4 regions of the Enterococcus mundtii genome follow, and region 3 is predicted to be linked to each of the others. Evidence: predicted binding sites of a transcription regulator. Region 3 holds the regulator's gene; each other region holds the start of a gene.

Region 1 (5,791 bases), 1.0 Mb from region 3:
ATATGACGTATCCAGCACATCTTTATTTAGATAAAAAATAGGAAGAACTAAGGTTGTCAGTTGGTTAAAGAGAAACAAAAAAAGAGCGAGGATGCAATATCCAAGCTCTTTTTCGTTTAGTCTAAACCAATCAAGTAATCTTCATCTTTCATCGCTTCCACGTTACCTAATAGGTAGCCGTTTCCGACTTGAGAGAAGAAATCGTGGTTACTTGTACCAGTAGAGATCCCATTCATCACGATTGGGTTGACATCGTTTGCTGTATCAGGGAATAGTGGGTCCATTCCTAGATTCATCAATGCTTTATTTGCATTGTAGCGCAAGAATGTTTTGACTTCTTCCGTCCAACCGATTGGATCATATAATTCTTCTGTGTAGCGCTCTTCGTTTTCGTATAATTCATATAACAAATTATACATCCAGTCTTTCAATGTTTCTTGTTCTTCTTCAGGTAATTCGTTGTAACCTAGTTGGAATTTATAGCCAATATACGTGCCATGGACAGATTCGTCACGAATGATCAACTTGATGATCTCTGCCACGTTGGCTAATTTATTATTTCCTAAATAATAAAGTGGTGTATAGAATCCTGAGTAAAATAAGAAGGTTTCTAAAAAGACACTCGCAATTTTTTTCTCTAACGGCGTACCGTTTTTGTAGATCTCATTGATACGCTCAGCTTTTTTCTGTAAATAAGGATTGGTATTCGTCCATTCAAAGATTTCTTCGATTTCTTTTTTCGTATTCAATGTACTGAAGATCGAAGAGTAACTTTTCGCATGGACAGACTCCATGAATTGGATATTGTTCAATACCGCTTCTTCATGGGGCGTGCGGACATCTTTACGTAATTGATCCATCCCGCTTTCTGATTGGACGGTATCAAGTAAAGTCAATCCACCAAATACGTGACCAACTGTATCTTTTTCTAATTGGGAAAGCGTACGCCAGTCGTCTAAATCATTTGACAAAGGGATACGTGTGTCTAACCAAAATTGCTCAGTTAATTTCTCCCAAGTCGATTTATCAATGATATCTTCAATTTCATTCCAGTTTATCGCTGCATAATAAGTTTCTGACATGAGAATGCTCCTTTATTAAAATCCAGTAACGGTTCTATCACTAAGTGAAATTAGATCACACAGCTTTCACATTGGTTGCTGCCGATTTCTTCTGCATCGTCTGTAAACGTACGTACATAATAAATCGATTTGATTCCTTTGTGGAAAGCATAGTGTCTTAGAATATTTAGATCACGTGTGGATTGTTTTGTCGTTTCTTTCCATTCGTACAAACCTTCTGGGATTTCTGAACGCATAAACAACGTCATACTCATTCCTTGATCCACATGTTTTTGTGCTGTGGCATAAATATCGATCACTTTACGCATATCCATATCATAAGCAGAAGTGTAATACGGGATTGTTTCATTTGATAAATAAGGCGCTGGGTAATAGATTTTCCCAATTTTCTTTTCTTGGCGTTCTTCGATCATACGAGTGATCGGATGGATACTTGCACTCGTATCGTTGATATAAGAAATAGAACCATTAGGTGCTACAGCTAAACGATTTTGGTGGTACAAACCATCTTTCATGATTGCTTGCTTCAAGTTTTCCCAGTCTTGGGCAGTCGGAATAAAGATACCATCAAACAAAGCAGCAACTCGTTCAGATTTTGGTTGGAATTCGCCAGTGACATATTTATCAAAATAAGTGCCGTCTGCATAAGCTGATTTTTCGAAATTATGGAAGACTTGTTTTCTCTCACGTGCGATATTGTTACTTTCAACAAGTGTCCAGTAATTCAACAACATGAAATAAACATTGGTAAAATCAATTGATTCTTCGGAACCATATTCCATTTGCTCTTTGGCAAAATAAGTATGAAGTCCCATAGCACCAAGTCCGATCGTATGGTTCAATTTGTTCCCGTTTTGGATCGGTGGAACCACGTCAATGTCTGAAGCATCTGTGATATACGTCAATGCACGAGTCATCGTGCGGACAGAACGACCAAAGTCAGGGCTGTCCATCAAATTGACGATGTTTGTAGAACCTAAGTTACATGAGATGTCTGTCCCTAACTCTTCATATTCTTGCTTGCCATTGATGACAGAAGGTGTCTGTACTTGTAAAATCTCAGAACATAAGTTACTCATGATGATTTTACCGTCTACAGGATTTTCACGATTTGCTGTATCAATATTGATGATATACGGATAACCAGACTCTTGTTGTAATTTAGAGATCTCGTTTTCTAAATCACGGGCTTTGATTTTTTGTTTACGGATATTTGGATTTGCTACCAAGTTGTCATATTCCGCAGTGATATCTACATAAGAAAATGGCACACCATATTCTTTTTCCACACTATAAGGACTGAATAGATACATTTCTTGATTTTTACGTGCTAATTCATAGAATTTATCTGGGACGATCACACCAAGTGATAAAGTCTTCACGCGAATCTTTTCATCTGCATTTTCTTTTTTTGCTGAAAGGAACATCATGATGTCTGGGTGGAAGACGTTTAAATAAACGACACCCGCACCTTGACGTTGTCCTAATTGGTTCGAATAACTAAAGCTATCTTCAAACAATTTCATTACTGGAACAACACCGCTAGCTGCACCTTCGTATCCTTTGATCGGCGCTCCGGCTTCACGTAGGTTAGAAAGAGTGATCCCAACACCGCCACCGATTCGTGAAAGTTGTAAGGCAGAGTTGATCGAACGACCGATCGAATTCATATCATCCGTTACTTGAGTCAAGAAACAAGAAACAAGTTCACCGCGACGTTTACGTCCAGCATTCAAAAATGAAGGGGTTGCTGGTTGATAACGTTGGTGGATCATTTCATCAGCTAAAGCTAAGGCTAGTTCTTCGTCGCCATTCGCAAAGTACAACGCATTGAATGCGACACGATCTTCATAAGATTCCAAGTAGGCAGAACCATCATTTGTTTTTAACGCATATTGAGAGTAGAACTTATAGGCTGCCATGAATGATTTAAATGTAAAGTTTTGTTCGAATAGGAATTGATAAAGTTTTTCAATAAATTCACTACTATATAATTGAATGAACTCTGCTTCTAAATATTGGTTGTCGATCAAATACTGGATTTTGTCGATCACTGTTGGAAACATCATCGTATTTGGTTTGACATTTTCTTCAAAAAAAGCAGCTAAAGCTTCTTTATCTTTATTTAAAGGGATTTGCCCGTTGACTGGTCGATTGATTTCATTATTCAGCTTAAAGTAGCTGACATCTTTTAGATTTTTAAGACTCATACATACGCCCAACCTTCTTTTTGATTTTGATGATACATGTTTGACCACAAGATATAGTGGTGTTCATTGCTGTAAAAAAGGATTTGGGGAGGTTACGGAGAATATCCGTAAGTCCATCAAATCCATGGTGGCAGAGGATCAAGTAAATCCTCGATCTATTTGACAACTGTTTGAATGATTCTTAGCTAGCTAAGTGACGTAGTTGATCTGGTCTAAAACCAATGACAGTCGCTGCGTCAGAAGTGATGACCGGAACACTTTGGAATCCTTGGTCTTTTAACCATGAGATTGCTTCAGGTTGTTCATCGATATTTACTTCTTCAAAGTCGATTTTATTTTCAGCTAAAAAGCGTTTCACCATTTTACATTGCATACAATTATTTTTTGAAAAGATTTTTACGTTCATTATTATTTGCCTCCTGCCCATGTGTTTTCTCTATAATCAATAGTATAAATCTATTAGTAAAAAAGTCAATCAACAAACACTACATCTTGTGTTGTGGAAATTGTGGAATACTATGTTTTGTGGTTTTTGAAAAACAATGAAAACAAGTATCTCGTGCAGATTCGCTTGTATTAATACAGAAATGCTTGTGGAAAACTCCGTTAAAAAATATTTTTTTAACCTTTACTTGCCAATAAATGAATGTTCGATCGAAAAATCACAAACGAAAAAGGTATGCAAAAAGATGGAAAGAAGAAGAGAAATAATTGTAGATCAAAACCAGAAGAAAAAGGTATTTATACATTTTAGAGATAGAAATTTTTTCACAAAATGAAAAATGATCATGAAGCGTCTAGGGATCATCGAAAAGAGAAACTCGAATCAAAATAGCAAAAGTCAAAAGAGTACTTACTATATATAGTAGTAAGATGATAAATATTGTAAAAATTGAACTAACAATATTTTTATTTTTTAATAACAATGTTATGTTTAAAAATTAGTTAATTGTCATGTTATCTGTTTTTTTATTTCTTGATTTTTGGTTAAATGGAGCCAACAGGACGTCTTGTTGATGCTTTGAAAATTCAATAAAAGGAAGCGATCCAAGATGCGTACAATGATCAAATGGGTAGGTGTTATTTGTTTTACTTTACTAGTTTACGTTGGAGGAACAGCACAGGCAACTTTGATTCCAATCAAGCCTATGATTACTGAAAAAAATCAACATGAGTTAGGTAGCAGCAGCCAATTCTCAGAATCACTCACTCGAAGTCTGACAGACGATTCTGGAATCTCCGCTGCCGAATCAGGAAGACCAGCTAAAGATTTTATTGACATATCTTCTAATAACGGCAAGATATCGAGTGAAGAGTTTCAAACGATGAAAAACTATGGCATTAAGGGTGTAGTCGTGAAATTGACTGAAGGAGACTCGTATAAAAATCCGCTTGCTCCTGAACAGATTGCTTCAGCCGTTGCAGCAGGTCTAAAAGTAAGTGTCTATCATTATGCGTGGTTCAATGAAGAAGCTGATACAAAAGGGGAAGCCCAGTTTTTATTGGATTATATGAAAGAGTTGAACCTGCCATCATCAACTGTGGTTGTCAACGATAGTGAAAATCCAAAGATGAACTTGGACAAAGTGACAGATAATGCGTTGATTTTCCAAAAAGAGATCCAACAGGGAGGCTATCAAAACGTCATCCACTATTCGAGTGCTTCTTGGTTTACCGAAAACAAGCTAGATATGACACGTCTAGGAAAAGAAAATTGTTGGGTTGCACAGTGGCCGTATGATCCTTCTGATAAAAATCCTTTGCATACAGATACAGCAGCATGGCAGTGGGCAAGTGATCTGTATTTCCCAGAATTTCCTGCCCGTCATTTTGATGTAAGTACTGACTATTTGAAAAAATTTACAAGTTAAATGAAGTTTGTTTTTTAGCGTAAGAAACAAAAAGACAACCACGAAAATTTTTTGATTTTCGTGGTTGTCGCTTTATTCTCAAAGTGTGTGATACGAACTGTTTAGTTTGGAAAAATCAACTGACAACTACCGGATTTCTTGTATAGAAGAAAAAAATAAAACCAGTTTACTTTTGCTTCTTTGAAGCGTCCATAGTAAGATGTTAGCTGACAAGTAGATGAAAGAGGAAGAATAAAATGAGTGAAAAAACCAAACTGGTTCGCCCACGTTATCAACAGATCGCCGTTGACTTGGCTGAACGAATCGTAGAAAATCGTTATCAAATCGGCGAGAAGATCCATGCAAGATCCACTTTAGCAAGCACATATAACGCTTCTCCAGAGACGACTCGTAAAGCAATCAATGTTTTGGTCGATCTGGGGATCATGGAAGTCCGTCATGGCAGTGGTGCGTTTGTAGCATCTAAAGAAAAAGCAAAGGATTTCCTTTTACAATACCAAGATGTGCAATCGATCCAAGAAACAAAAGCAGAAATCATGGAAAGCGTGAAAAAACAACAAGAAGAGTTGAATCATTTTTCGCAACTATTGGACCAACTTGTTAGTCAAACGAAACGAATACATAAGAT
Region 2 (5,791 bases), 1.6 Mb from region 3:
TCCAATTAGCTTGGAATAGTCAAGCGAATACTGCATCTTATAATGTTTATCGTGATGGTGCATTGATCGGAAATACATCATCGCCAGATTTCAATGATACAAACTTAACTGCGGATACTTCTTATAACTATGAAATCGAAGCAGTTGGACAAACTGGCTTAGTCTCTGCTAAGACAGCTTTGACAGTAAAAACTGCAACAGAAAATGCACAAGAAAAACCAACTACACCGACTCACTTACACTCAATGGGTCAAACAAGTTCAAGTGTTTCATTGATGTGGGGCGCTTCTACTCATTCAAAAGGAATCAAACAATACAACATCTACCGTAACAATCAATTGATTGGTTCAACAAAAGAAACAGCATACGAAGTGTCTGGATTAGCTGCAAACACTGCCTACTCATTCGTGGTTCGCGCAGTCAGCAATACGGATGAACTATCTGATGCAAGCAATGCGTTATCTATTACGACAGATCACGATGACAATGGCGGCGACAGTGGTGGCGAAGTCACTCCAGGACGTCAATGGACAGTAGGAAGCTTATTCGCACCGGTTTCTTATACAGCAGGCGAAGAAGTTGTTCACAACGGTGTAACATACATCACTTGGCAATCTCACTTGAACTACGGAGATACAAACTGGGCACCCGGAATTGCTCATGCCTTATTCTATCCTAAATAAAATAAACCTTATAAACATAATTAAAACGATAATATAGAAAACATTCCACGTAAACAAAACCCTATAAAACTGAGGCTAGAACAACTTTCTTTGCCTCAAAAATAAGCTAGCACCTGTAACATTCGAGACGAATTATACAGGTGCTAGTTTTTCAAAGTGCTCATCCATTATCACAGATTGTAAAACACATTCTCTCCCTCTTCGTATCCAGTTCCTTCTATAAATAGATAAAATATATAGAATTGCTTGAGATGTAGTATTTAGTCATCTCGAAACTCTTGAATCCAAATAAACGATATTCTAAATTGACTTTTTTCGATAATAAGACCGAACACTCCTATCACAATCTCAAACCAAAAAATTGATGATCAAATCTACAAAAAAGGACTAAAACAGTCAATAAAAAGATATATTTTAAAAATAATCAAACGTCAAAAAATAACTATAAGCGCCATTCCAAGCTTTCTCAATTAGAATAAAATTTTATCTTTTTATTTTTTTATTGTTATTTATTATACAAAATAAATAACTAATAACAAATAAAAAAGACAATAAAAATGCCTTTAAATCAATATTTATTCATGTTTTGGATAAAAACACCCTCATTTGACGTCAAGACCCAATTTTACCTAATGTTCGGTATAAACAGATTATTCAATAGTGCAATTCTCTGATAATATTAAATACAGATAACAACGAGGCACATCGAACGAGTCATACTCATCGACCTTATTAGTTATCTAAAAATATCATTTTATCTATGGAGGGAAACATGAAAAAGCAAATTTTAGCAACAGTTCTATGCTCTAGCGTTTTATTAGGAGTAGGTTTATCTATCGGAGGACAAGACGCTTCAGCTCACGGTTATGTGCAGTCACCGATCAGTCGTTCTTATCAAGGACACCGCGACCGTCTAATTAATCACGATTCTGCATTAGCAAAATACGGTCCAGTAATCTATGAACCACAATCATTAGAAGCATTGAAAGGCTACCCAGCAGCTGGTCCTGCTGACGGACAGATTGCTTCTGCAAGCGGTGCAGTTGGAAACAACTTCAACTTAGACCGTCAAACTTCGACTATGTGGACAAAACAAGACTTGAACACAGGTCCTAATACATTCACTTGGCGCTATACACAATCACACAGCACCACTAAATGGCATTACTACATCACAAAAGCTGATTGGAATCCAAATGATCAGTTAGATCGTAGCGATTTTGAATTGTTAACAACGATCAACCATGGTGGGGCTCAAGCTGCAACAAATCCATCACACTCAGTGAACATCCCTAATGACCGTCTTGGTTATCATGTTGTTCTAGCAGTTTGGGATGTAGATGATACAGCAATGGCATTCTACCAAGTAATCGATGTGAACTTGAAAGGTGATTCAGCAATTCCAGTAGCACCAACAGCACCACGTAACGTTCGTACTACTAACGTAACTTCTTCAACAACTCAATTGACTTGGGACGGACAAGCAAATGCTTCATCATTCAACATTTACCGTGATGGTCAATTATTAGGAAACACAGCTTCACCAGATTTCAGTGATCAAAACCTAACTGCAGAAACTACATATAAATATGAAATCGAAGCAGTTGGACAAACAGGTCTAGTTTCTGAAAGAACAGCTTTATCTGTTACAACTTTATCTGAAACTACAGAAGAAAAACCAACTGCACCTAGCCACTTACACTCAATGGGTCAGACAAGTTCTAGCGTTTCATTGATGTGGGGAGCTTCTACTCACTCAAAAGGAATCAAAGAATACGAAATCTTGCGTGATGGCCAAGTAATTGGTTCAACAACTGAAACTGTTTTTGAAGTAGAAGGCTTAAAAGCTGAAACACAATACTCATTTGTAGTACGCGCAATCAGCAATGAAGGCGATGTTTCAGATGAAAGTAACACATTAACAATCACAACTGATCGCGATGAAAATGGCGGAGGTGACGAAAACGGTGGCGATGGCGGAAACGGCGGCGGTGAAGTCGTTACTGGACGTCAATGGACAGTAGGAAGCTTCTTCTCACCTGTTTCTTATACAGCCGGTGAAGAAGTTGTCCACAACGGTGTGACTTACATTACTTGGCAGTCTCACTTGAACTACGGTGATACAAACTGGGCACCAGGAATTGCTCACTCATTATTCTACCCTAAATAAATCAACTCACCACCCTTTGTTCGACTAAACAACGATTGAAATAAGCAAGAGGCAATCACTCATTTGTGATTGCCTCTTTTTTGTGATTTTTTATTTGGACCATTCAAAGTTCCACTTCAGTCAGAACATTTTTTATACGCTGATTTCTTCACGGATCTCCGTTAGTTTTTCTTCGATCATTTGTAACACTTGCACTCTCGCTGCTTCATCTTCCACAAAGTTCAAGCAGTCACCGTCGATTTGAATCTTAGGACTTTCATCATAAGCTTCATACCATTCATCATAACGGCGATTCAATTCTTGATAGTACTCATAAAGACTAGGATCAAAAGAAAGTTGCTCATATGTCCGCCCTCTTTTTTCGATCCGTTCTAACATGGTTGAAAAAGATACGCGAATATGAACCAATAGATCGGGATGTTTTTTCGATGCCGCATAGGGCAATTCTTCCATCATGTTCGCCAATAATTCATCGTAGACTTGGACTTCTGTTGCTGTCGCTCGACCAAGATCTGCATTTAAATGAAATAATAATGAATCCTCATAGATCGAACGATCTAACACATTGTTATCCTCTTGCATCGCTTGCTTGATACTTGCAAATCGCTTATTCAAAAAATAAATTTGCAATAAAAACGCATATTGTTCAGGGTTTGCATAAAACAAAGGCAATACTTCGTTGTCATCGATTGATTCATAAAAGGCCTGACTCTTAAAATGGTCAGCAATCATTTTTGTTAAGCTTGATTTCCCTGCCCCTATCGTTCCTGCTAAAACAATCACACTCATTTCCCTCCAACTCACTTCTCCCACTAAATACAGTGTTTTTTTCTCATGTTTCTAAATATAACCCCAATATCTTGTGGTGTCAAACGAAATCGACAAGTTTCTTTCCTATGAAAAACCAAAATTTTATTAAGAAAATCACGTTTTTTGTCGAGAAATCGTATTCTTTATTTTACTTCTTGACTGGTTTTAGTAAAATAAAGAAGGACTGTTTTTTTGGACAAACATCGCGCACGTAGTAATAGGCGCTTTATTTTTTGTTTAAAAGCTACTCTCAGAGGAAAAGAAGGAGTTGTACTATGGCAATTCATGGCCAAGGGGAATCGAGTGGAAAACTGATTTTAATGGGTGAGCATGCTGTCGTTTACGGCGAGCCTGCCATTGCCTTTCCGTTTTATGCAACAAAAGTAACGGCTACACTTGAAGCACTCCCATCATTCAATAAAGATCAACTTATTTCTTCCTACTATATAGGAAATTTAAATGACGCACCACATGCGTTGAACAATATCAAACAGCTGATTGCTGGACTGAAAACTCACTACCATGTGCAAGACACATTGCGTTTAACAATTGAAAGCACCATCCCTGCAGAACGTGGGATGGGTTCCAGTGCAGCTGTAGCCACTGCGATCACACGAGCTTTTTATTCTGCCTATGAGTTGCCATTATCACGAGAACAATTATTGGCACATGTGCAAGTTTCTGAAAAAATCGCACATGGAAACCCCAGTGGAATCGATGCTGCCGCAACAAGTGGATACGAACCGATTTATTTTACAAAAGGCCATCCTTTTGATTATTTTGCGTTGAATATCGATGCTTTTTTGATCGTTGCTGATACGGGAATCAAAGGTCAAACACGTGCAGCGGTGAAAGATGTGGCTCACCTTTTTGAAAAAGATGCGCAGAAAACTGGACAAAAAATCCAACAACTAGGATACTTGACGAAACAAGCTAAAAAAGCAATTATCGACAACTCACCAGAAAAGCTAGCTGAAGCAATGAATGATGCCCAGCGCATTCTAAAAAGTTTGACGATCAGTAATGACTTTTTAGACACTCTGATCGCTACCGCACGTACTGCTGGCGCTTTAGGTGCAAAATTGACCGGTGGCGGACGTGGTGGATGTATGATTGCTTTAGCACAAACAAAAACAGAAGCTCAAGAAATCAGCCACGCACTAATACAAGCAGGCGCAGCTGAAACTTGGATTCAAGGATTAGGAGTACATACCTATGCTTAGTGGTAAAGCCCGTGCTTATACAAATATCGCCTTGATCAAATATTGGGGCAAGGAAAACGAAGAATTGATTCTTCCGATGAACAACAGTTTATCTCTCACTCTCGATGCCTTTTATACAGAAACCGAAGTGATTTTTTCAGATTCGTTCACAGACGATCTGTTCTATTTAGATCATGAATTACAAACAGAAGCAGCAACAAAAAAAATCAGTCGCTTCCTTGATCTTGTACGCATACAAGCGAATACAAACAAACGCGCAAAAGTGATCAGCCATAACTTTGTTCCAACAGCCGCAGGTTTAGCTTCTTCTGCAAGCGGTCTAGCTGCGTTAGCTGGCGCCTGTAATGAAGCCCTAGGACTAGAATTGGATAAACAAGCCCTGTCCAGACTCGCTCGTCGGGGTTCTGGTTCGGCTTGTCGTAGTATTTTTGGTGGCTTCGTGGAATGGGAAAAAGGGCATGATGACCAAACTTCATATGCGCAACAAATCCCTTCTAATGGATTTGAAGACGAACTCGCCATGGTATTTGTATTGATCAATGATCAACAAAAAGATGTATCTAGTCGTGATGGGATGCGTCGAACAGTGGAAACTTCGCATTTTTATCAAGGGTGGCTTGATTCAGTCGAAACAGATCTAATGGAGCTGAAACAAGCAATCGCTGAAAAGTCGTTCCAAACAGTGGGCGAAGTCATGGAGCGAAACGGGTTAAAAATGCACGGCACCACGTTAGCGGCTAATCCACCCTTCACCTACTGGTCTCCAGATAGTCTGAAGGCGATGCAAGCAGTTCGTGAACTACGTGCTTCAGGCATTCCTTGCTATTTCACGATGGATGCAGGTCCAAACGTCAAAGTATTAGTTGAAAAGAAAAATCAAACGGCTGTTCAAGCAAAATTCATTG
Region 3 (5,791 bases):
AATCGCCATGATCGAATTAGACAAACGCTTGAAAGAATCGGACTTGCAAGCGACGATGTTGCTTCAAGTGCACGATGAATTAGTCTTTGAAGTGCCAGAAAGTGAATTAGAGAGGTTAGATAAATTAGTCAGCGAAGTAATGGAACAGGCGGTTGCTTTACATGTTCCATTGATCACAGATAGCAGTTGGGGCAAAACATGGTATGAAGCAAAATAATTCTTTACTTTTATACTGACAGACAAACTTTGAGGGAAGCACTTGGATCGGGTTCGTTCGATGCGGGAGTAGATTGTGACTGAAATATCCAGCTCCGAGAATAAGGCGAGAAACCCGAAAATTGTTTTTTAAATTTTTGGGTTTCTTAGCTTATTCCTGAAGGAGTTGTTTCTGGAGTACCGTTTATCAAGGTTGTGATAAACGCATTTTGACCTGAGCCGTAAGATAGAAAATAAAAAAATAGTTTTTTATATTTTACAATTTTATTGCGTAATGTTGAAGGTCAGCTTCTGGAACACCGTTTATTCGGTTTTAAGCTCAGGAACAAAAAAGATTTTATTTCTGTCCCAAATAAGTTCAATTTAAATCAAATAAGTGAAAAATGTAGGTGAGAAAAAGCATGCCCGAATTACCAGAAGTTGAAACTGTCCGAAAAGGATTAGAAAAATTAGTGAAAAACAAAAAAATCAAAAACGTTCAAGTGCTGTGGCCGAGAATCATTGAACAACCGGAGGTACCAATTTTTGAAGCAACGTTAATTGGTGAAACCATCGAATCGATCGGTCGTAGAGGGAAATTTTTGATTTTTCACTTGAGTCATTATGAAATGATTTCCCATTTACGGATGGAGGGAAAATATCAATATTTTGAAAAAGAAGAACCAATCGATAAGCACACACATGTGATTTTCTCTTTTGAAGATGGCAGCCAATTACGATACCACGATGTACGAAAATTCGGTCGGATGACGATTGTTGAAAAAGGGGCGAGCAATACCTATAAAGGGATCTTGAAATTAGGTCCAGAACCTTTACCAGATTTGTTCTTGTTGAAAGACTTTACCTTAGGACTACAAAAGTCACACAAAGCTATCAAACCTTTGTTACTTGATCAAAAGTTGGTCACAGGACTAGGAAATATCTACGTAGATGAAGCATTATGGGAAGCGAAGATCCATCCAGAGCAACCAGCTGATTCTTTACGCCCAAAAGAAATCAAATTACTCCGTCAAGCAATCATTGATGTGTTGTCACGAGCAGTTGAAGCAGGGGGGACAACGATCCGAAGTTATCTCAATGCGTTAGGTGAGTCAGGGAGTTTCCAAGTGGCTTTACATGTCTATGGACAGACAGGAGAAGCATGTGTTCGTTGTCAAACACCAATCGTGAAAACGAAAGTTGCGCAAAGGGGGACGCACTATTGTCCAACATGTCAGAAATTAAGAATACCCAAGTAGGATTTGTTTTAGGTTTGACAGGAGGAATTGCGACAGGCAAGAGTACTGCCGCTGCTATTTTCCAACAATATGGCTTTCCAGTAATTGATGCCGATCAAGTGGCAAGAGCGGTCGTTGAACCGGATACGCCAGGACTTCAAGCGTTGGTTCAAGCGTTCGGCAAGGAGATCCTCCAACAGGATGGTCGCTTAGACCGGGCAAAACTTGGACAATTGATTTTCGGCTCTGTCACCGCTCGTGAGCAATTGAATCAAGTATTAGATCCATTTATCCGTGGGAAAATCACTGAAGAAATCATAGAGAAGAAAGTAAAATATCCGCTGATCGTCGTCGATATTCCATTATTATTTGAGGGACAGTATGATACACAAATGGATGCCGTCGCAGTGGTCTATATTCCAGAATCCCAGCAGATCGAACGTTTGATGGTACGCAATCAATTATCAAAAAAAGACGCAGAACAACGGGTGAAAAGTCAATTGTCGATCGAGGAAAAAAAACGACGTGCGGATATCGTGTTCGATAATCGTCAAACCAAGGAAGATTTATCCGCTGAAATCAAAAAATGGTTGTTACTTAATCGCTTTCTTTGAGTAAATCGCAACATTTTGCTATGCTATTTATATAAAGAAAGAGGGGGAGATGATACGATGGGTACATTCAAAAACCAAAAAGACAAAGTAGTAGGTTCTGCGAAAGAAAAGATTGGTGAGATTCTCCACAAAGAAGACTTACAGGAAAAGGGCCAGATCCAAGCAGAAGAAGGTAAAATCCGTGAAGATGAATACCGGGCGAGAATTGCTGAGTTAGAAGACCAACATGTCGAAAAAGAAGCCAAACGCCAAGACTTAACAACAGAACGCAAAGATCCAGAGACAAGTCCTGAAGAAAAACAAGCCCCCCAATTCGATCATCGTTCAACAGAACAAAAAATCGAAGAAGAACGAATGAAACATTATACGGGAATCGAAGATAAACTATAGAGATTACCCAATCATTTAGTAAAACAGAAAATCCAAAAGAAACAGGCTGGTGCTTAACGCCAGTCTGTTTTCGTTCGTTGAGATGAAAACACAACAAATCTTTCAGTTCAAGCGATTTTTTAACTGGGACAGTCGCATTGCTTAATTGTTTCATGTTATACTAAAGTTAGTAATAAGAAAACGTTTATTACGATCCACTTGAATTAGTTCAATAAAAAATCAGTGGGAAAAAATCTAACACAATTAAGCAGTGAAGTTGTAAAAATTATTTTGACCTGAGCAATAAGATATAAATTGAAAAAGTCCTTTTCATATTTTATAATTTTTAAGCTTAGTGTGAAAATCAGCCTTTTTAACACCAATGATTCATAGTAGGTGGAAGAGTTAACTGATGGAACAACTTCATTTGGTACATTCAAATAAGCGATCAAACTACACCAAGAGAGGTGAAAATTACGATGAGATGTCCTAGATGTCAACATAACAACTCAAGAGTGATCGATAGTCGTCAAGCTGACGATGGTCGAGCGATAAGAAGACGCCGGGAGTGCGAAAAATGTTCCTTCCGTTTTACGACCTTTGAACGAATTGAAGCGGCACCTTTATTAGTTATCAAGAAAAATGGTGAACGGGAAGAATTCAATCGTGACAAGATTTTACGTGGATTGATCCGTTCTGCCGAAAAACGTCCAGTAGCGATGGAACAAATGGAACAGATCGTCAATCATGTTGAAAATCGTGTAAGAAGTCTTGGCGAAAATGAGGTTTCAACTAATCTGATCGGCGAATACGTCATGGAAGATTTAGTGAACTTAGATGAAATCGCCTATATTCGTTTTGCGAGTGTTTATCGTCAATTCAAAGATATGTCTGTCTTTTTGAAAGAATTACAAGACATTGTTGATAAAGCCAAAGATTCGGGTAATAGTGAAAATGATGCGTAATTAATAAAGGAGGGAGCATTCCTTGGAAAATGCGTGGAAAGAATTACAACCGAAAAATATTTACCAAGGAAGAAAGAGCAGTCCTTTAAAAGAAGAAGGAAAGTCAGCCTTGTTATCCCTTTACCAACCATTGATCGGGGGAGAAGCGTTGAGTCTTTACTTGACGTTGTACTCGGAGATCTCGTTAGAAACTGGCGTAGGTCCTGAAGGATTACACGCCGATTTATTGAGTAGTCTAAGTTGTGGATTACCACAATTTTATGAGGCGCGAAAAAAACTAGAAGGAATCGGTCTTTTAGAAGTCTATTTCAAAAAAGATGAAAATTTGGGCAATTGTTTTCTTTATGAGTTGTTAGAACCGATGGACGTTCCTGCGTTTTTCAATGATACGTTACTTTCTTTTTTACTTCTAGAAAAAGTTGGTGAACGTCGATTCAACCAATTGACAGAGTTATTTAAGCCAAAAAATCTTTCGCATGAAGGCTATCAAAAAATTACTAAGAAGTTTTTGGAAGTCTATCGGTTCAATGAAACAGTCTATGCAGCAAACCAAGAACAAGTGGAATCGATCCAGCAAAAATTCACACCTGTTGAACCCAAATCATTGATAGCAGATTCAGACTCGTTTGACTGGACGTTTCTGACCGATTGGTTGAAGAAACAACACATCAATCAGTTGACAGAACCAGTCCTTCAACAAGTGAAAACATACCAACAACTCTATGGCTTTGATGAACTGACATTAGGAGAGTTGATTCTACAGTCGTTTGATTTTACGACAGAAGAAGTATCTTTAAAAGAACTTCAACGGATCGTCTTGCTACGGCAGCAACAGCAGAATGCGTTGCGACAATCGAGCAACACTCTGGATACCGATCAGCCTGCTGAAACTGGTGTCCCTGTCAATCAGGCGTTGCCTAGTGCTGCACAACAATTGATCCAAGTCGCACGACAAACCCCACCGATGCGTTATCTCGAAGCGATAAAAAAAGAAAAAGGCGGGTATGTTTCCAAACAGGAAAATTGGTTGTTGCAAGATTTGGTCACCCAATCCGGTCTGTCTAGCAGTGTCATCAACATTTTGATCAACTATGTGTTAGTCATAAAAAACCATGCGAGCTTGAATGCGAGCTTCGTGAATACGATCGCCAATGAGTGGGCGCAAAAAAAAATCAGTACGCCAGAAGATGCGATTGAGCATCTCCATACATTGAGTACGAAAGCAAAGCAACCAAAAGCGACAAAACAAAACAACACGTCAAATTATCGACGAAACGTAAGGCGAGAAAAATTGCCTGATTGGGTCAATCAACCAAAAGACGAAACGCAAATCAGTACAGAGAAAAAAGCCGAGATCGATCGTCGCTTCAAAGAGTATCTGGCTAAAAAGGAAGGTGAGAGCTAATGGAAGATGTAGGAAAAGAACTGAAGAAAATCATCAGTAAACGCAACTACCAAGAAAAGTATTCCGAGATGATTGCTGAAGTTTTGAATGATGCGGATGTTCAAGCCTTTCTATCAGCCCATCAAGACCGATTGACGCAAGCGGATATCGAAAAAAGCTATGCCAAACTCTATGAGTATGTCCAAGAAAAAAGAAAATATCAAACGAACGATCCAACGATGATCGCTCCCGGATATGAACCAAAATTGACATTGAATTTCCACTATGTCGATGTCACCTATGTGCCGACAGAAGCACTCTTAGCTCGTCAAAAACAAGAAGAGATCAAGAGTCGTGTGAAAGCAATGGATATGCCCAAAGACATCCAATCTGCTTCCTTTGAAAATTTCGAACGAACAGATGGACGTGGCTATGCAAGCTTAGAAGCATTAGACTTCGTTGAACAATATTCAGCTGATCCTAAAAACTTCCACAAAGGGTTGTACTTGGTCGGAAGTTTTGGTATCGGGAAAACCTATCTTTTAGGTGCAACAGCGAAAGAACTGGCAATCAAAGGATTCACCACAACGTTGGTTCATTTCCCAACATTTGCTGTTGAAATGAAGCAAGCCATCGGCAAAGATCAAGTGGCTGAGAAGTTAGATGCGGTGAAGAAATCGCCGATCTTGATGATCGATGATATTGGAGCGGATGCGATGAGTAGTTGGATCCGTGACGAAGTATTTGGTGTCATCCTACAGTATCGGATGCAAGAACAATTGCCAACATTCTTTTCTTCAAACTTCACGATGAACGAATTAGAACAACATTTGACGGTGACACAACGAGGCGATGAGGAACCGTTGAAAGCCAAACGGATCATGGAACGAATCCGCTATTTGACAAAAGAAATCGAAATGACAGGCCGAAATCGTCGAAATGGCTAATGCCAGCAATTGATTTTTACAGAAACAGGTTGGAGTATCTACTCAACTGTCACTGTTTTTCACCTTTTCAATAAAAATT
Region 4 (5,791 bases), 920 kb from region 3:
TCAAAAGAGAAAGGCGCTTGTGCTAAAAAAGCTTGTCCCTCTTTGATTGGAAAATCGCTCAAGACCCAATCGACAAAGCTCACTAAGTTATCATGACTGATTTGCACGCCTTTGGGTTCCCCTGTGGTGCCCGAAGTAAAAATCAGATAAAAATTTTCATCACCTTTCACTGCATGCTCAAATGGATAACCAACTATCGAGGCGATGATCGAGCGTAAACAATCTTTTTGGATGATTGGTAGATCTGTCTCAATCTCCCAGTCGCTTAAACTAATGATCATACTAGGTTGTGCGACACGTAAAATCGCTTCGATCCGCTCCTTCGGTGTATGGGCATCAATCGGTAGATACGCATGTCCTGCTTTCACTGCGCCCAAAAATGATACCACCATCTCAAACTCTAGATTGCCGAACACGACGATTGGCCCTTTCGTAGTCAAACGCTTCTCTAAGTAATAGCCTAATGCATCTGAGGAGTACTTCAATTCTTGATATGTGTGTCGCTCCTCTGCTGTCTGATATGCGATTCTCTCTGGGTCTGCTATTCCCCAAAAATCGATCGCTTCCACGATTCCTTTTTTCTTCATCGTTTCCCTCCTAGAATTCGTTATATATAAATGTTCCACCTTGAATATTTTTGTAATGATACAAATAAATGAGTAACAATAGTATCGTAGAATAAACAAGGGTTCGAAGCATAAAAGTTCGCCAATATCGAACCTGTGGTTGCTGCCACCATTGTTTCATCTCTTTTTCCTCCTATTTAGATCCTTAGTCAAATTCTACTCATTCCATCCACAAAAAAACATTTGTTTTACTAACAGAATGCGCTTTACAGCTAACAGTTTTGTCACTAACTAAAGAGAACAAAAAAAAGAGCCGTACGAAAATAGATTCGTACAACTCGATTCTGTCTTTCGTTCAGCTAGAATAGGATACCCTTTTTGCTCTATTCTTCTTATTCCTCAATGATCCGACAATACAAACGGCTAGTCATAAAGTAAAAGAGTAGGTAAATGACGATCAATAAGCCACAAACAAAGTATGCCAACCAATAGTCTGCCCCTTCTACATATTGAGAAAACACATTGATGGCAAATACAGCATGAGTGATGCCCAAAATCATTGGTGGAAAAAACATCAACGCATTTTGTTTATAGATCATCCGATTTGTTTTGCGTTGAGCAATCCCTAATTTTGTCAGCAATTGATAATTGGTTCGTTCAATTTCAGCTTCGGATAATTGCCGAACCATCAAGATACTACCAGTTGCAATGATCACGATCATCCCCACAAAAAGGGCAACAAAGATATTGATTCCAATTTGACGATCAGTGGCACGCAGTCTAGGATAGCGAGCATTATAATTCAAACGTGAAGCTTGACCTGTCAATTTATTTTCTGAGTATTCACTTTCCTCTGCTTTAGAAGCATCGGTATGGATCGTCCCAACTATCCCTTGATCGGTGATCTCATAACTATAATAAATCGTGTGGTTCCAATTAGTAGCTACTTCTTCATTTGATCGTTCGGTCAATTTTTCTTGATTGCCACCAGTTACATTCCAATTGATGATCTGAAAGTCTAATCCAGTTACACGGTCAAAGATCGCTTGATCAACGACCAAGGTCGGTCCATAATAGGTCATATCTTCATCTCCCAGAAATCCCGGAAGCACCTGTTGGATCAATAGTTCTTGCTGACCAGGTAGATGGATCTTTTTCCCGTAACTAGAAAAATTACGAAACATCGATTCGATTGCATCTAACATGACTGTATGATTTTTTCCTGTAAGTTTGATTTCTGGCAGACTAGGTTTGATTTTGCGAAAAGCGTGATACTCTTTTTCAGAAATCAAATTGACTGGCTTGATCTCATTGCCGGCAGATACCGAACCAATGCTCAAGTCATAATAGCTACCTACTACTTTGTAATGAAAAACGAATTCATCAGTGATCTTCTGATTTTCTTCTGCTAAGATCGGTCGAAGTTTGTTTGCCGTCTGAGTATCTAATTGATAAGAAACAGGAGCAGCAATCTCTTCACGATGTGCAATGAGTGTCGATATACCAGTCATCCCTCCGATCATTGCCAAAGATAGACCGATAACTAATGTGATTAACGAATTCATTCGCCAACTTTTTAAAAGATGGATCTGTGTGTTCCCAATCAATAAAAAATTGGTTCCTCGATACTTGAATCTCGAATCGCTCAACAAATGGAGCAACAAGCGAAAAGAATAACAAAAGAACAGATAGGTTCCTAATAAACAAACAAAAAATATCGAAAATGGGAAAGCAATCATTAATCCTAGATTTACCTTTTTTTCAAATAGCTGACTAATCGTTTCTCTAAAGTTCCATGCGGCGAAATAGCTACTAGAAATCATCAATAGACCGATTACGCCTAATAAACGATGCCTTGTGCGAATACGCAACATTGAACTTTCCACTTGTTCTCTTTCCCCAAAACTACGATTCATGGGATAACTCCAAATCTTCCATAGTGAATAAAGAGAAACTGCTGAAAGAATGACAAAAAATACCACGACGGTTTCAACAATGGACGGGATAGAAATAAAAAAACGACTAGTAATATCCATCTTCATCATTCGTACTAAAATCATTTGAAACAATTTTGAAAAAATACTTCCCAATAAAATACCTAACATACAAGCAAAAAAACCAATAGTCATCGTTTCCAACACATAGATCGATGAAATCTGGAATTTACTGATTCCAAACAATTGATAGATCCCAATTTCTTTTTGTCTCCGATTGAGAAAGAAACGATTAGCACTGAGTACGAAAAAGAGTAAAACAACGGTAATGATCCAACTACCAAGCTTTAAAATAGTATCTATCGAAACATCTTGACTTGCCCTTCGAATCAGTGATTGGTCATAGGTCATCGCGCTAAAAGAGTAATAGATCATCGTCGATAAGGTCAAACTGAAGAAATAGACAAGGTAGCCCCTCGATTGTTTAAAAAAACTTTTTGCGGCTAGTTTATAAAGCATTGATTTTACCGCCTCCTCCAATCGTCGCCTGCATGTCGATGACTTTTTCAAAGAATTCTTTTCTCGTTCCTCGGCGGATCACTTCTGAAAAAATCACACCATCTTTGATAAATAAAATACGATTGCAATAACTAGCTGTATAAGGATCATGTGTCACTAATAAGATCGTTGATTTTTCGACTTCGTTGACTGTTTTTAAATAATTCAACAATTCTGTTGCTGATTTTGAATCCAATGATCCCGTTGGTTCGTCTGCGAAGATCACCTCTGGTTCTACTACTAAAGCTCTAGCTGCCGCAATCCGTTGTCTTTGTCCAACTGACATTTCATCAGGATAACGTTTTAGTAATTCTTCGATCCCTAAAAGCTGGGCAACATGTAAAACTCTTCGGTCCATTTCATCTTTTGCCATATTTTCAATAGCCAAAGGAAGTAAAATATTATCTTTACCATTCAATGTATCGATAAGATTGAACGTTTGAAAGATAAAGCCAATTTTTTTTCGTCTGAAATCACTCAATTCATGTTTTTTCATTTTTGTGATTTCATTCCCTTGGATCATCACACTACCCATCGTTGGTAAATTGATCGTTGATAAGATATTCATCAGAGTAGTTTTTCCAGCCCCACTTGGCCCCATGATCCCAATAAACTCTCCTTCTTCAACTGAAAAAGAAACATTGTCTAACACCTTGACCGGTGATTTACTACTTCCATAACTTTTACTTAGATGTTTTACTTCGATTATTTTACTCATGCTAATCCTCCACCTTTATCCTTAATTGAATAGTAGCACATCCTTTCACTTTTTTCCCTTTTGATTTTGTCACCTGACCACTCGAAAAATTTATCCATGAAATTTTTTTATTCAATTTTTTTATTCAAAAAAAAATAATTCGTATTTTCCAAAAGCTGATACCATACGTTTTCACTTTTTTTCACAAGATAATATACACCATATATAGTATACTCATTCAATTATACAGCGATAAAACACTATATGTAGCAGATAATTAGTTGCTCCTTTCTTCAATTTGTTTTATGATAGACAAGAACTATTTTTGTAGGAGCTGAAGAAAATGAAACGAACAGATCAAGAAATGGCTGTACTAGAAAAACAGCCTGAAACTAAAAAAATGACTGTCATCAAACGCGACGGACGCGAGGTACCATTTGATGAACAGAAAATAAATGCCGCACTGATCAAAGCAGAAAAGAAAATTCACGGTTCCTTATCTCCTATTACGTACGAAAAGATCCAATCAATCGCAGAACTTGTGATCAAAGAAATCAAAGATCGCTTCGCAAATAACGTAAAAATCTATGAGATCCAAAATATCGTTGAACATATTTTGTTAGAAAAAAACGAATATGCCTTAGCAGAAGAATATATCCACTATCGAACAAAACGTGATTTTGCTCGTAGTAAGGCAACAGACATCAACTTTTCGATTGAGAAACTGATCAATAAAGACCAAAGTGTTGTCAATGAAAATGCGAACAAGGATAGTAATGTGTTCAATACACAGCGTGACTTGACTGCTGGGATCGTTGGGAAATCGATTGGGCTAAAATTACTCCCACCGCATATTGCCAACGCACATCAAAAAGGCGATATCCATTATCATGATCTCGATTATCATCCGTATACACCAATGACAAATTGCTGTTTGATCGACTTCAAAGGTATGTTGAACAACGGATTTAAAATTGGGAATGCAGAAGTCGAATCACCAAAATCGATCCAAACAGCAACGGCACAGATCTCACAGATCATTGCCAATGTTGCATCTAGCCAATATGGCGGATGTTCTGCCGATCGTACAGATGAATTGCTTGCTCCTTTTGCACAATTAAATTACAAAAAGCATTTAATTGATGCCAAAGAATGGATCGACACACCCGAACGTCAAGAAGCCTATGCAAAAGCCAAAACAAAAAAAGATATTTTTGATGCCATGCAAAGTTTAGAATATGAGATCAATACACTTTTCACTTCCAACGGACAAACGCCTTTTACTTCACTTGGCTTCGGTCTAGGTAAAAATTGGTTTGAACGAGAAATCCAAAAAGCGATTTTACAAATCCGGATCAATGGATTAGGAAGTGAAAAACGGACAGCAATCTTCCCTAAATTGATATTTACACTAAAAGACGGAATCAATCTGAAACCCACTGATCCAAACTACGACATCAAACAATTAGCATTAGAATGTGCCACAAAAAGAATGTATCCAGATATTCTAAACTATGACAAGATCGTTGAATTGACAGGAAGCTTCAAAGTACCAATGGGCTGTCGCTCCTTCTTACAAGGTTGGAAAGACGAGAACGGTGAAGAAGTGAATGTCGGAAGAATGAATCTAGGTGTGGTTACATTGAACTTGCCACGGATCGCCATGGAAGCAGATGGTGACCAAGAAAAATTCTGGCAATTACTTTCAGATCGCTTGTCGATCATGAAAGATGCATTAGTTTATCGTGTCGAACGTTGTAAAGAAGCGATTCCTGCAAATGCACCGATCCTTTATATGTATGGTGCCTTCGGTAAACGACTATCTCGTACAGACGCCGTAGACGAATTATTTAAAAATCGTCGAGCAACTGTTTCATTAGGCTACATTGGACTTTATGAAGTCGCTGCTTCTTTCTTTGGCGGTGAGTGGGAAAATAATGCTGAAGCTAAAGACTTCACTCTGGATATCGTGAAAAAACTAAAAGCCAATGCAGACGCTTGGGGGAATGAATATGGCTATCACTTCAGCGTATACT

Evidence for each region. The regulator NrdR, encoded in region 3, represses ribonucleotide reductase genes. The targets are predictions, from matches to a motif close to ACACNATATATNGTGT.
Region 1: nrdH (glutaredoxin-like protein NrdH) is a predicted target of NrdR. The motif match lies at 3,775-3,790, and genes of this name have one in related genera.
Region 2: EM4838_RS15445 (deoxynucleoside kinase) is a predicted target of NrdR. The motif match lies at 3,704-3,719, and genes of this name have one in related genera.
Region 4: nrdD (anaerobic ribonucleoside-triphosphate reductase) is a predicted target of NrdR. The motif match lies at 3,972-3,987, and genes of this name have one in related genera.

The regions. Positions count from the first base shown of each region.
Region 1 covers NZ_CP018061.1:2,561,305-2,567,095, reverse strand. Annotated here, with positions in the region: gene EM4838_RS12030 (NAD(P)H-dependent amine dehydrogenase family protein) at 1-41, shown strand, start outside; gene nrdF (class 1b ribonucleoside-diphosphate reductase subunit beta) at 117-1,082, opposite strand; gene nrdE (class 1b ribonucleoside-diphosphate reductase subunit alpha) at 1,133-3,292, opposite strand; gene nrdH (glutaredoxin-like protein NrdH) at 3,474-3,698, opposite strand; gene EM4838_RS12005 (GH25 family lysozyme) at 4,345-5,163, shown strand; gene EM4838_RS12000 (GntR family transcriptional regulator) at 5,400-5,791, shown strand, end outside.
Region 2 covers NZ_CP018061.1:3,311,036-3,316,826, reverse strand. Annotated here, with positions in the region: gene EM4838_RS15455 (lytic polysaccharide monooxygenase) at 1-683, shown strand, start outside; gene EM4838_RS15450 (lytic polysaccharide monooxygenase) at 1,456-2,853, shown strand; gene EM4838_RS15445 (deoxynucleoside kinase) at 2,986-3,642, opposite strand; gene mvk (mevalonate kinase) at 3,939-4,886, shown strand; gene mvaD (diphosphomevalonate decarboxylase) at 4,879-5,791, shown strand, end outside.
Region 3 covers NZ_CP018061.1:1,534,982-1,540,772, reverse strand. Annotated here, with positions in the region: gene polA (DNA polymerase I) at 1-217, shown strand, start outside; gene mutM (DNA-formamidopyrimidine glycosylase) at 618-1,454, shown strand; gene coaE (dephospho-CoA kinase) at 1,427-2,047, shown strand; gene EM4838_RS07365 (CsbD family protein) at 2,105-2,437, shown strand; gene nrdR (transcriptional regulator NrdR) at 2,896-3,381, shown strand; gene EM4838_RS07355 (replication initiation and membrane attachment family protein) at 3,404-4,786, shown strand; gene dnaI (primosomal protein DnaI) at 4,786-5,712, shown strand.
Region 4 covers NZ_CP018061.1:616,982-622,772, reverse strand. Annotated here, with positions in the region: gene dltA (D-alanine--poly(phosphoribitol) ligase subunit DltA) at 1-587, opposite strand, end outside; gene EM4838_RS02900 (teichoic acid D-Ala incorporation-associated protein DltX) at 598-747, opposite strand; gene EM4838_RS02895 (ABC transporter permease) at 959-3,019, opposite strand; gene EM4838_RS02890 (ABC transporter ATP-binding protein) at 3,009-3,776, opposite strand; gene nrdD (anaerobic ribonucleoside-triphosphate reductase) at 4,099-5,791, shown strand, end outside.